DNA from 4 places in the Aneurinibacillus sp. XH2 genome. Region 2 is predicted to be linked to each of the others. Evidence: riboswitches for the same ligand, from Rfam matches in the RefSeq annotation. Region 2 holds a riboswitch; each other region holds the start of a gene.
The links. Region 2 has a riboswitch for S-adenosylmethionine ahead of ACH33_RS15125 (MetQ/NlpA family ABC transporter substrate-binding protein). Riboswitches for the same ligand answer to the same signal wherever they lie in the genome.
Positions count from the first base shown of each region.

Region 1: linked by a shared signal. The riboswitch ahead of metX (homoserine O-acetyltransferase MetX) and the one ahead of ACH33_RS15125 (MetQ/NlpA family ABC transporter substrate-binding protein) in region 2 are both predicted to bind S-adenosylmethionine.
Region 3: linked by a shared signal. The riboswitch ahead of ACH33_RS09335 (homoserine dehydrogenase) and the one ahead of ACH33_RS15125 (MetQ/NlpA family ABC transporter substrate-binding protein) in region 2 are both predicted to bind S-adenosylmethionine.
Region 4: linked by a shared signal. The riboswitch ahead of metH (methionine synthase) and the one ahead of ACH33_RS15125 (MetQ/NlpA family ABC transporter substrate-binding protein) in region 2 are both predicted to bind S-adenosylmethionine.

Region 1 covers NZ_CP014140.1:777,110-780,246, reverse strand. The annotation lists gene metX (homoserine O-acetyltransferase MetX) at 22-1,128, opposite strand; SAM riboswitch class I at 1,241-1,352, opposite strand; gene ACH33_RS03795 (biotin transporter BioY) at 1,508-2,080, shown strand; gene ACH33_RS03790 (aspartate kinase) at 2,182-3,137, opposite strand, start outside.
Region 2 covers NZ_CP014140.1:3,042,558-3,045,694, reverse strand. The annotation lists gene ACH33_RS15140 (RDD family protein) at 1-74, shown strand, start outside; gene trmL (tRNA (uridine(34)/cytosine(34)/5-carboxymethylaminomethyluridine(34)-2'-O)-methyltransferase TrmL) at 211-675, shown strand; gene ACH33_RS15130 (HAD family hydrolase) at 840-1,565, shown strand; SAM riboswitch class I at 1,653-1,766, shown strand; gene ACH33_RS15125 (MetQ/NlpA family ABC transporter substrate-binding protein) at 1,915-2,718, shown strand; gene ACH33_RS15120 (antibiotic biosynthesis monooxygenase family protein) at 3,069-3,137, shown strand, end outside.
Region 3 covers NZ_CP014140.1:1,872,589-1,875,725, forward strand. The annotation lists gene ACH33_RS09325 (YbjQ family protein) at 1-213, shown strand, start outside; gene ACH33_RS09330 (DUF1002 domain-containing protein) at 552-1,415, shown strand; SAM riboswitch class I at 1,528-1,642, shown strand; gene ACH33_RS09335 (homoserine dehydrogenase) at 1,738-3,036, shown strand.
Region 4 covers NZ_CP014140.1:549,750-552,886, reverse strand. The annotation lists gene metH (methionine synthase) at 1-1,301, opposite strand, end outside; SAM riboswitch class I at 1,401-1,506, opposite strand; gene ACH33_RS02675 (cyclic di-GMP phosphodiesterase) at 1,604-2,686, opposite strand; gene ACH33_RS02670 (SPFH domain-containing protein) at 3,044-3,137, opposite strand, start outside.

The DNA.
Region 1 (3,137 bases), 1.4 Mb from region 2:
TACCCGATAACCACTCCGCATTTATCGGGGCGCGGCAGACTGTGTAAAAGTGCTGGAATAATATTTTTCAATAAATTGTTCTACAAGCGGCCCGATCTTCACAAATTCGACAAGAAACCCATCATGTCCGTATATAGATTCGACGAAATGATATTCCACTTCTTTTCCGGCCGCACGAAGCATTTTCACCACTTCTTCCTGATGATCGGCCGGATACAGCAAATCGTTAGAGATAGCGATTGACAATACGCGGGCCTGAATCCGTTCAAGGGCCGCCTCAATGCCCCCCCGCCCGCGGCCGATATCATGCGAATCCATCGCTTTCAACAGGTAAAGATAACTATTCGCATCAAAGCGGTTAACCAGTTTTTGTCCTTGATAGCGCAGGTAGCTTTCAATATTAAATGTCGAATCAAAATGGGTAACATCGCGCTCATCTTTTAAACGTCGACCGAAACGGTATTCAAACAATTCTGCGGTGCGGTACGTAATCATACCAAGCATTCGCGCGATGGATAAACCGTTCACAGGACCTTTTCCAGGGTAATAATTTCCGTTTTTCCATTCCGGATCGCAAAGGATCGCTTGCCGTCCTACATCGTTATAAGCGATAGCAACAGCGGACAGCCGTGTGGAGGTCGCAATGGGAATAATCAAATGGGCCATCTCTGGATACATGACCGCCCATTCATATACTTGCATCCCCCCCATTGAGCCACCGATAATTGCTAGCAGTTTATTGATACCCAGTTTTCGTACCATTAAATACTGAAGCTTCACCATATCTCGTATCGTTACAACCGGAAAATCAGCGCCATACGGCTGTCCCGTCTCCGGGTTCACAGAAGCTGGGCCGGTCGTCCCTGCACATCCGCCCAGCACGTTAGAGGTGACGACGAAATATTGATTCGTATCGATATAGCGCCCAGGGCCGATTAAGCCTTCCCACCATCCCGGTGTTTTCTCGTCTCCAACGGCGCGCGCATCTCCGGTCAGCGCGTGGCATACAAGAATAGCATTCGTTTTATCCTTATTTAATATTCCGCACGCTTCATACGCGATTTCCACCTGTTTTAACGTTTCTCCACACTCCAGCGTAATCTCGTCAATCACCATCTTTTGCTGCATGCGCCTTCACTCCTTTCTTCTCTTCCTCTGTTTTTTCAAGCGTCGCATTTGTCTATCATATAAAAAACGCCACTTCCAATAAGGAAGAGGCGCTTGTGTCGCATATTACCTCCCCTTATCTTTCAGAGCGCATACCGCTCTGCTGGAATTAGCACCTTGTCCGCAAGCATATGCGGGGTTGCCGGGTTTCATCGGGCCAGTCCCTCCACCTCTCTTGATAAGAGCACTTTCGTATGATTCCATCTTTAATTTTAGGTTAGGTTAGTTCAATACTAAGATTTTTACTGACTAATGTCAATATTGACAACATCTTAATCAAATTTGTAAACTTATTTATAAAAAATGTTAACAAATTATCTCATATTTAAGGAGAGCACAGATGGGAAAAACAAGTTTAAAAATGATGATTCTTTCGGCTTTATTTTGCGCAATTATCGCCGTATGCGCCCAAATTTCAATTACCTTCTTGCCGCCGGTGCCGTTTACAATGCAAAATTTCGCCGTCGCGTTGACTGTGGTGATTCTGGGGCGACGGTACGGTACATTAGCTATTCTGCTTTATATTTTGGTTGGAGCCATCGGCGTACCGGTTTTCGCTAAATTTAACGCAGGTCTTCCCGTTCTAGTCGGACCAACCGGCGGGTATCTCATCGGCTATATCGTTTCCGCCTTTGTTATGGGGACAATGATAGACCGTGGAAAGCTAACTTTCATGAAAGCGTTCATTGTAAATATAGTAGGCCTTGCCATTATCCACGTTGCAGGCGTTATACAACTTAAATTAGTGGGCAGCATGACATGGGATAAAGCAATCGGGATAGACATAACATTCATTCTGCCTGACTTAATCAAAATCATCCTTGCTTCTTACATCGGTATTCAAGTTCGCCGGCGCCTTGCGCTCGCAGGACTGCTTCCAAATTCGCTAAACAACGAAAAAATTGTCGCCTAAACGTGTAAAAAGCTCGCGGGTGCGCCCGCGAGCTTTTCTTATTGCAGCGATTGCTGCACAACATTCACTTGCTGATTCACTGACCAGCCACCAGCAAACACTTAATAAACAACAGCTTTTTCCTTCGTATCCAAGCCAAACACAGTATGCAGATTGCGCACTGCTTTTTCCATGTCTTCGAGCGGTACTACGCATGAGACCTTAATTTCAGAAGTCGAAACCATTTTAACCTCTACTCCGGCTTCAGCAAGGCATGTAAACATTCTCGCTGCTACCCCTGGATTCGTAATCATGCCAGCGCCTACAATCGATACTTTAGCCAGTTCCTTTTCTGCCACCACATAACCGAACTGCAACGTATCCCGTTGCTTATGCAATACATCTAACGTTTTCTTAACTTCATCTCCGCTTACGGAAAACGAGACATTTGTGGTCTCCGCTTCATACGAACTTTGGACAATGATATCAACATTAACATGTTCAGCTGCCAGTACTGCAAACAAGTTTGACAGCGTATCTACCTTTGCCGGCATATCGACTACAGTTATTTTAGCTACATTTTTATCGTAAGCAACTCCGCTAATGACAAGCCCTTGTTCCATATCTGCTTCCTCCTCGATAATGGTTCCTTCCTCTTCACTAAAGCTTGAACGTACAGTAAGGCACACTTGATGCTGCTTTGCACATTCCACCGCCCTCGGATGAAGCACCCCCGCACCAAGCGTTGCCAACTCCAACATTTCATCATAAGAAATGCGGGCCAATTTACGAGCGGAAGACACAATGCGCGGGTCTGCGGTATACACTCCGTCAACATCCGTGTAAATTTCGCACCTATCCGCTTTCAGCACAGCTGCAAGCGCTACCGCTGTCGTATCCGAACCACCGCGTCCGAGCGTGGTGATCTGTCCGCTCTCAGAAATGCCCTGAAACCCGGCAACGATAACGACTTTACCCTGCCCAAGCGCCTGCTGAATAGGCGCTGGATCGATTTCAGTAATCCGCGCCTTTGTATGCACTTCTTCTGTGGAAATACCAGCCTGCCATCCAGTCATGG
Region 2 (3,137 bases):
GGGCCGGATTCGACAAGCAAAAACAGGCTTGGCATGACAAGATAGCCAGCACATATGTAGTGAAGACGAAATAAAGGAATGCGAAGAGAAGGGCCGCAATTTTGCGCAGCGGCTCTTTTTTACATATTATGATGAAAAGCAACAGACGAAAGTACGTTCATTTCTGTTTTACAAAGAATGTGCTATGATAAAGATGAGGTGAACAGGTGAATGGCGTTTAACATCGTGTTGCATGAGCCGCTTATACCGGCCAATACGGGCAATATCGCCCGCACGTGTGCGGCGACCGGGACAAAGCTTCATTTAATCGAGCCGCTCGGTTTTTCCACGGACGATAGATATTTAAAGCGGGCAGGGCTTGATTATTGGCATGCGGTCGATATTACATACTATAAATCGTTCGCCGATTTCGCAGCGCAGCACAGGGAAGGACGGCTCTTTTTTGTCGAGACGAGTGGAGCGAGATACCATTCCGAGGTAGAATACAGGGATGGTGATTTTTTTGTTTTCGGTAAGGAAACAACCGGTATTCCGCAAGAGATTCTTTCGCAATATCCCGGACAAACGATACGCATCCCGATGGGCGATGCGACTCGTTCACTTAATCTGTCTAATACAGCGGCGATTGTATTGTATGAAGGTCTTAGACAAATAGGTTACCCTGGCATGAAGTAAAACGGGATACAGAAGTTTGGAGGTATATATTATCGAAGGAATAAATTCCGCATGTTCATTATTATCGACCGTGCGAAACAGACAGGCTGCAATTATCGGGATTTGTACAAGAATAGAAAGAGCATATCGCTCAGCAGTGGAAACAGTAAAAGGAGGATCCGGGAATGGCGGAAAGAGCGATGCTATTTGATCTGGACGGAACGTTGTTGGCATTGGACACAGAAGCTTTTGTTCACAGGTATATGAAGAGGCTGGGGGAATATACCGCTCATATTGTCGATCCGGAATTGTTGGTCAAGTCTGTGTGGCAGGCGACCAAGTACATGATGACAGATGACAGGGCAGAACGGACGAACGAAGAGATTTTCCGTGACCATTTCCTTTCGTTATGCGGCTTAGAACAGGAAGCCATCTGGCCTGTGTTTGATAAGTTTTATGCGGAAGAGTTTCCGCGGTTGAAGGAAGATATTGAACCGCACCCGTACGCGCTTCAAGTCGTAGAGGAAGCGAAAAAGCAGGGCTACAAGCTTGTTGTGGCTACCAATCCGATATTTCCCGACGTTGCTATTCGCGAGCGGATGAAGTGGGCTGGTCTCAAGGAAAATGATTTTATTCATGTAACCGTTTTTGAGTCATCCCATTATTGTAAGCCGAACCCGAAATATTTCCTGGAAATTTGTGAACGGATTGGCATAAAGCCGAAGTATGCTATCATGGTCGGCAATGATATGCAACAGGATATGGTAGCGGCGGAAGTTGGTTTGAAGACATTTCTTGTCGAAGATTACAAGATTGATCGCGGTGTGCCACAATACCGGGTGGATGCTTCCGGTACGCTGCAAGAGCTGTACGATCAACTTATTTCACGCAACGGAATTTTTTCCGAATAATTAACAAAAACATTTTATTAGAAAAATAATTGACAAGAGTGCATAAGACACGTAATATAGTTCTCAGCATAATAATTAAATACTTCTCGCTTATCGAGAGAGGCGGAGGGACTGGCCCAATGAAGCCCGGCAGCGGATTTTCCTTGAGCGGAAAATGCTGTGCCAATTCCAGCAGGATTTTTCTATCCTGGCAGATAAGAGTTCGAGGTTAAGATATAACCCCTCTTCGCTCTGCCGGAGAGGGGTTTTTGTATCACGCATATCGGGCCCATGTGCGCGATACGAACCGACACCTTTGCCAGACATAGAAAATTAGAAATGAATTGAGAGTAAAGAGGGGTAAAAGACGATGAAAAAATGGATTGTATCTGTCGTTTTGTTGCTCACCGTCGGTTTGCTCGCGGCATGCGGCGGGGAAGGTAATGGGAAGAAAATTGTGGTCGGTGCAAGCTCTGTTCCGCATGCGGAAATTCTTAAGTTTGTACAGGATAAATTAAAAGAGCAAGGCGTGGAGATGGAAGTAAAAGAATTTACAGACTATGTGCTGCCGAACACGGCGCTTGAAGAAAAACAGCTTGATGCGAACTATTTCCAAACCATTCCTTATCTTGAAGATTTCAATAAAAAACATGGCACTCATATCAAAGCATTGGATGGCATTCACTTGGAACCGATGGGACTGTACCCAGGCAAAGAAAAGGCGCCTGAACCGAAACAAGGTGCAGTTGTAGCGATTCCAGACGATGTATCCAACGGTGCACGCGCATTGAAATTGCTGGAATCGAAAGGCTGGATTAAACTGACGCCCGGCAAAGAGCTAAACAGCTTGACGAAACAGGATATTATCCAGAATCCGAAAAAGATCAAAATTACGGAAATGCAAGCTTCCATGCTGCCGCGGGCGATCAATGAAGTGGATTACGCAGTCATTAATGGAAACTACGCGATGGAAGGCGGTCTGACGTTCGACCAGGCGCTTGCGGTAGAAAACAAAGATTCCGAGGCCGCCAAAACGTTTGCTAACATTATCGCTGTTAGAGAAGGCGATGAAAACCGCGAGGAGATTAAGAAGCTGATTCAAGTACTGAAATCAGACGATGTGAAGAAGTTTATCGAAGAAAAATATAAAGGTGCAGTTATTCCGGTATTCTAAGAAGCGAGACAACCGGCTTGCCCTTTTTGCCTAACGCAAGAACTCCGCTCTTTATAAAAGATGCGGAGTTCTTATATTTCATAGTCCCCAAGTTTTGTCTTCGTTATAACCAGCTGTGAAGATCGCACCAAGTAACATGACTGAGACAAGCAAGATGATAACCATTTCTTTGTCTCCTTTCCCAAGCCTATTTCATCTTTATTATAATGGATTGTGTCATACTTTGGAATATCGCAGAAAAGACAATCTTGTTAAAGATAATGCGCTTACATTGGAAATTAACGGAGTGATTTGCTATATTGAAAAGGAGCGATACTTTACGGAGGTGAGCTTTACAAATGTATGTTGTGATGAATGTGTTGCAAGTCCCCGCTGAAGGCAAGGAGCGGATGGCAGAGATGTTTGCTAAAAGCGTGGAG
Region 3 (3,137 bases), 1.2 Mb from region 2:
TTTTTGGCCGGGATTACAGACATTATCGGTGGTCGTAGCGGCGCGTATGAAAGCAAACTCGCGGAGGGACGGGAAATTGCTTTGAAAGAGATGGCAGATAAAGCGCGAGCGATGGGAGCCGACGCGGTTGTTGGGGTAGATTTAGATTTTGAAACGTTGCGCGATGGTATGATGATGTGTATCGCTACAGGAACAGCGGTAAAAGTAAGATAAGATCTATGAGGGTGTCCCCAAAAGTGGTGGGACACCCTCTTTTTCGCTACCGCATATACGCATATAAAAACGATAAATAACATATTGTATCGTGTTTGAGAGTAAACCACCACTTCTTTAGGGAGTTGACTTGTTTGTTTTTACCGATTATAGTTTGGCTGTAAGTTAGTTAACCGACATAATTGTTGGTTAGAAACAGGGAACTCTTGATGGAGTCGGCGCTGCGCGGGTGAAATGACTCCATTGTCGCATGTATATGCGCACAGCTCTGGCTGTTTTTCTTCTCTGTGCTATAATTCAGATGGGATATCATTTCAGATGGGGAGGAGTGAATAGAAGTGAGGAGGCTGCTTTTAGCCCTACTTCTTTTTATCCTGACGACTGCGACCGCGTATGCGGACGCTGCGGTGGGTGACACCATTATCACGCTTGGCCAGGATTTAAAACCGGCGCAGAAAGAACAAATCAAAAGCAGGTTTAATGCGCCGAACGCGCAAGAAATTACCGTCACTAACGCGGAGGAGCATAAATATCTGGAAGGTTTGCTCAGTAAAAGCGTGATCGGTACCCGTGCCATTTCGTCGGCGATGATTCAAATCGCTGAACCTGGCAAGGGGATTGTGGTTGAAACAAACAATATTACCTGGGTTAGCAAAGCCATGTACGAAAACGCATTGGCGACGGCGGGTGTAAAAGACGCGATTGTAAAAATTGATGCCCCGTTCCCGGTGTCTGGCACGGCTGCGCTGACAGGAATTATGAAGGCGTATGAAACGGTAACCGGGAAAAAAATTGATGAAACGCAGAAAAAAGTGGCAAACGAAGAGATGGTCACCACCGCGAAAATCGGTGAGACGATCGGCGATAAAGAAAAAGCGGCTGAGCTTCTGACACGCCTGAAAGCGGAACTGGCCAAACAGACGAGTAAATTGTCTGACGACCAATTGCGCGAAATGATTCGCAGCGTAGCGGATCAGATGGGACTGAATCTTTCCGACGCGGAGATTGAATCCCTCGTCAGCATTCTACGTAAAATCCAAAATTTAGATATTGACTGGAACAAAACGCTGGAGCAGGTTTCAAGCTATAAAGGAAAAATTCAAGAGTTCCTGAATAACAACCCGGAAGCAAAATCGCTCGTACAGGAAATTCTTTTATTTTTGAAACATTTGATCGAGCAAATTCTCTCTTGGTTCAAGTAGCTTGAATCTCTGGCGGAAAACCATAAAAAAAGCTTGTACAAATATTTGACATTCGCGGAAAAACACGATAGTATAATTTTTAAATCAATTAAATAGCGAACGAAACGGAAAACTCTTATCCAGAGAGGCGGAGGGAAATGGCCCGATGAAACCTCAGCAACCGCAGGCAAAAGCCTGAAAGGTGCTAATTCCATCAAAGCTTGTGTATAAGCTTTGGCAGATGAGAGGAGGAACGTGTTGCGGATCGATATGGTCCAACAGCCCTCTTCTCTGGAAGAGGGTTTTTTATTTCGCAGGCTATAGATTTTGGGAGGGATACGTTATGAAAACTTGGAAAATTGCGTTACTTGGGTTGGGTACAGTCGGTTCAGGAGTTATGACGATTTTACATACACATGCTACACGAATCGAAAAGCAGGCGGGGGTCAAGTTTGAAGTGGTAGGCGTTCTGGTGCGCGATGTTAAAAAGCCGCGCCGCGTGAAAGTAAAACGGGAACTTTTGACTACAGAGATCGAAACCATTTGGGAGAAAAATCCGGAGATTGTGATTGATGCGATGGGCGGGATTTCCCCCGCACTCGGTTATATCGAGCAAGCGATTGAACGGAAGTGCCACGTTGTATCTGCGAATAAGGAAATGATCGCTGCCTATGGCACACATTTGCACAGGCTGGCTGACAAAAATGGTGTTTCGCTCCTATACGAAGCGAGCGTAGGTGGCGGCATTCCAATTTTAAATGCGTTAAGCCAGCTATTAAAGGCAAACCGGATTACGCGTGTATACGGTATTTTAAACGGTACGACCAACTATATTTTAACCAAGATGGAAGAAGAAGGACTCACATATCAAGAAGCGCTGGAACAGGCACAGGAATTTGGCTTTGCAGAGGCTGATCCTACGGCGGATGTAGAAGGGTATGATGCATTTAACAAAATTCAGATTATAGCTAATCTGTGCTTCGGCCCCGACACCCCGGTACTGGAACAGGAGCGCGAAGGAATTGCGTCCATAACCGGTGAAGAGATGAAAGTATGTGAGAAGCTGGCATACCGTATTAAGTTGCTTGCTTCCGCAGAACGCACGGACGCAGGATGCTGCTTACGGGTTGTGCCGACGTTGGTGCCGTACGCTCATCCACTCTCCGGAGTTAAAAATGAATGCAATGGTGTTTTTATTACCGGCGATGTAGTTGGAGATGTATCATTTACCGGAAAGGGAGCAGGAGCGCTGCCTACAGGAAGCGCGATTGTGGAAGATATGTTAAACATTGTTCGTGGTTGGACATTTACACCCGATAAAGAGGGGCTCATGAGAGAAGACGTGGAGCAAAGCACAGGTGTGGAAAAAGTGGTGCTGGCGTTCTTTACCTTTTCAAAACAAACGAATGACAGTCAGAAAATTCGTCTGATTTCCTTTTTATCAGGTGGAGAAGGGTTTTTGCACGCGGTGGAAACAGTTAGCAGTGGGAGCGAAGTACATGTAGCTGCCGTAATCAGCAATCCGGATGTGTACGCGTTGAAAGCATTGGCCGACGACTTACAGGCGGAACTCAAGCTTCGCCCGGTGTTAGACGAACGGCTGAGCGCAGCAAGAGAAGATGCCGCAGTACTGGTAAAATAAATGTCAGGTAAACAAAAATGTAATTTTTCATAATATAACGGATATAGACAAGAATCAACAGCTATTTAGCGAAATTATCTTTTTGTTTCTCTTCTATCCTT
Region 4 (3,137 bases), 1.2 Mb from region 2:
TTTCCCTGGGAATACTTCAGCGCCAAAGCGACAACTTTAGGGTCTGTGGAATCGATCATGAGCGGAACCTTAACTTTACGTACAACAAATTTCAAAAAAGCCTCCATATCGGCCGCTTCATCGCGATCCGGATCGGCCAGACAGATATCAATAACATGCGCGCCCCGCTTTACCTGTGCACGAGCAATTTCTGAAGCTTCTTCATACTTCCCTTCTTTGATCAAATCGCGAAATTTCTTCGAGCCGATTACATTCGTCCGTTCTCCCACAAAAAGCGGGCGATTGTCCTGTTCCAGATATACAGGTTCAATGCCGGAAACCGCGTGCGTGCTTAGTCCCTGCGGTCTGCGCGGTTGATAATCTTTGAGCGCTTCCGCGATGGCACGAATATGATCAGGCGTCGTGCCACAACAGCCACCCGCCACGTTAATCCAACCTTGCTCGGCGAATCCGGCCAATTTGGTCGCCAACGCCTGCGGGGACTCGTGGTAATGCCCGTTCTCGTCCGGAAGGCCAGCATTTGGATAACAGCTGACCGCGCAATTCGCCATGGCGGATAACGTTCGAATATGATCACGCATAAATTCCGGGCCTGTCGCGCAATTCAATCCAATAGACACGGGTTGCAAATGCTCTAAAGAAATATAAAAAGCCTCAATATTCTGACCAGCAAGCGTAGTACCCATCGGCTCAATTGTGCCTGAAATCATAATAGGGAGCTTACGTCCCGCCGCTTCGAACGCCCGCTGTACGCCAATACCGCCCGCTTTTACATTCAACGTATCTTGAACCGTCTCCAGCAGTAGCACATCCACCCCGCCTTCAATCAAAGCCAGCGCCTGCTCATAGTATGCTTCCACCAGTTCTTCAAAGGTTACACCGCCGGTAACGGATAAGGTTTTAGTGGTCGGCCCGATCGAGCCGGCGGCATAACGAGGCCATTCCAGCGTAGAGTATTTATCTGCCGCCTCCCGTGCCAGCCGAGCTGCTGCCAGGTTAATTTCCCGGGCACAGTGCTGTAAATCGTACTCCGCAAGCACAATGGATGTGGCGCCAAATGTGTTGGTCTCAATGATGTCCGCTCCTGCTTCCAAATAAGTTTCGTGAATGTTACGAATCACGTCCGGGCGCGTTAGGTTCAGTATTTCATTGCATCCTTCATACTGCTCACCGCCAAAGTCTTCCGGCCCGAGCCCCGCCTGTTGCAGCATCGTGCCCATCGCTCCATCAATAATCAAAATTTTTTTCTGAAGTTGATTTTCAAGTGCCGGTTTCGTTTTTACTGCTGTCACTCCGCTCATCATCATCGTCCCCTTTTCTGACACAAATTCGCTCACGTACAAAATAAAAAAGACCTCCTGAAAGAAGGGAGGTCTCTGCATCTTCATCAAAACGCGAAATCCTTATCTTTCAGGAAACGAATCCTGCTGGAATTGGCACCGTGTATATAATATACCGGTTGCCGGGCGTCATTGGGCCAGTCCCTCAGCCTACTCTGGATAAGAATCGTTTTTATTTTCACTTTTCTAACTAACTTTTAACTAATTATTAATCAATATCTGAAAAGAGTCAATAGAAATTTTTATACATCTCGTGATTTCTTTCATAACGTACGTGTAATCACAATATTAGTATGGGTTTTTAGATCAATTTCATACGGAGCCTTTACTACCGTACCATCACGTTCTTGCACAATCCGAACGATTGGTCTATGCACAGCATTCGGATGAACATGAGATACGACCCCAATTTGTCCTGTATTCAATACGACGGTAGACGCTATAGGATAGGCGGCAATATGTTTTACGAACAATTTCACCAATTCTAGGTCAAACAGGGTATTTCCGGAAGCAAACAAGTATTCCAGCGCTTCATTAGGTGTATAATGCTGACGATGTGAGCGATGGGAAGTAAGCGCATCATACACATCGGCTATACCGACAATTTGCGCGTATTCATGAATTTGATCTTTCTCCAGTTTGCGCGGATAACCGGACCCGTTATACCGTTCATGATGTTGCAGCGCACAATGAGCGGAAAGAAGGGACATATCGTACTGGTAACGCAAAATATTAAATCCGTCTTCTGTATGGTTTTCAATATACGCCCGCTCTTCCTCAGTTAGCATCGTCTTCTTATTCCACAGATCCTTCGGTAACATAATCATACCTATGTCGAACAGCAACGCTCCCACGCCAAGATCCATGAGCTGCTCCCGATTGTACCCTTTGGCCAACCCAATAATTCCAGCCAGTACCGCCACATTGACCGAATGATGAAACAGGTAACCACCCAGCGAATGAAGATTTACAAGATTTACCATAATATCCTTTCTTCCGCTTAAATCTCCTAGTATGTTGCCAAAAACATTCCGGAATACCTTGCCCATATCTGGCATCGCTATCCGTCCTGTTACCTTTGGTTGATCCATAAGCCCTGTCATCATTTTGTATACAGTCTCCACCGCTTTTTTGCGCGTCGTATCACTGAGCACATCCTCCGGTACAATATCGTCCGTATGCTCATCTTCAATATATACCGTATCTATGCCTAGCGCTTTTAACCGGTCAATGTAACGTTGGCTTAATTCAAGTCCGGCGGCCAACAACACCTGTCCTGCTTCCGATAAAATTGTCTTTGCAATTTTATCCCCCGGTTTTACAGAACGAATATGCACTTTTTTCACGAACAAACCCTACTTTCTTAATTTTCATAGGTATTTATGCTTATTTTTGTTCTGATTAAATTTTATCACAGGAAAATGGTTTTAAGATAATAGATTTATGAAAACGCATAAATTTTTTTGAGCTTGATGATATTCGTTCTATACGCTCTTCCTGGAAGAAAGCAACGACGAGCAAGCCGCAAATTCTTCCTACAAACAGCTAAAAAAAGAAGGAAAAAGCATTCGTTTTTTCCTGCTTTTTCCTTCACCCGATTGTTTATCATCTTTTTCTACTTTCTCTTAATATCTCACTACATTGACTGACGCTTATGTCTATTGCTTTCATGTCAGAGTTATAACTCATAGCTATGTGGTTTTCTATTTATCCACCCTCATATTACTCTGTGATGATTGCAGTAAATCTTTAACCGCTCCTACACTTCCCATAAGGCCGGTAGCCTCATATGGAATA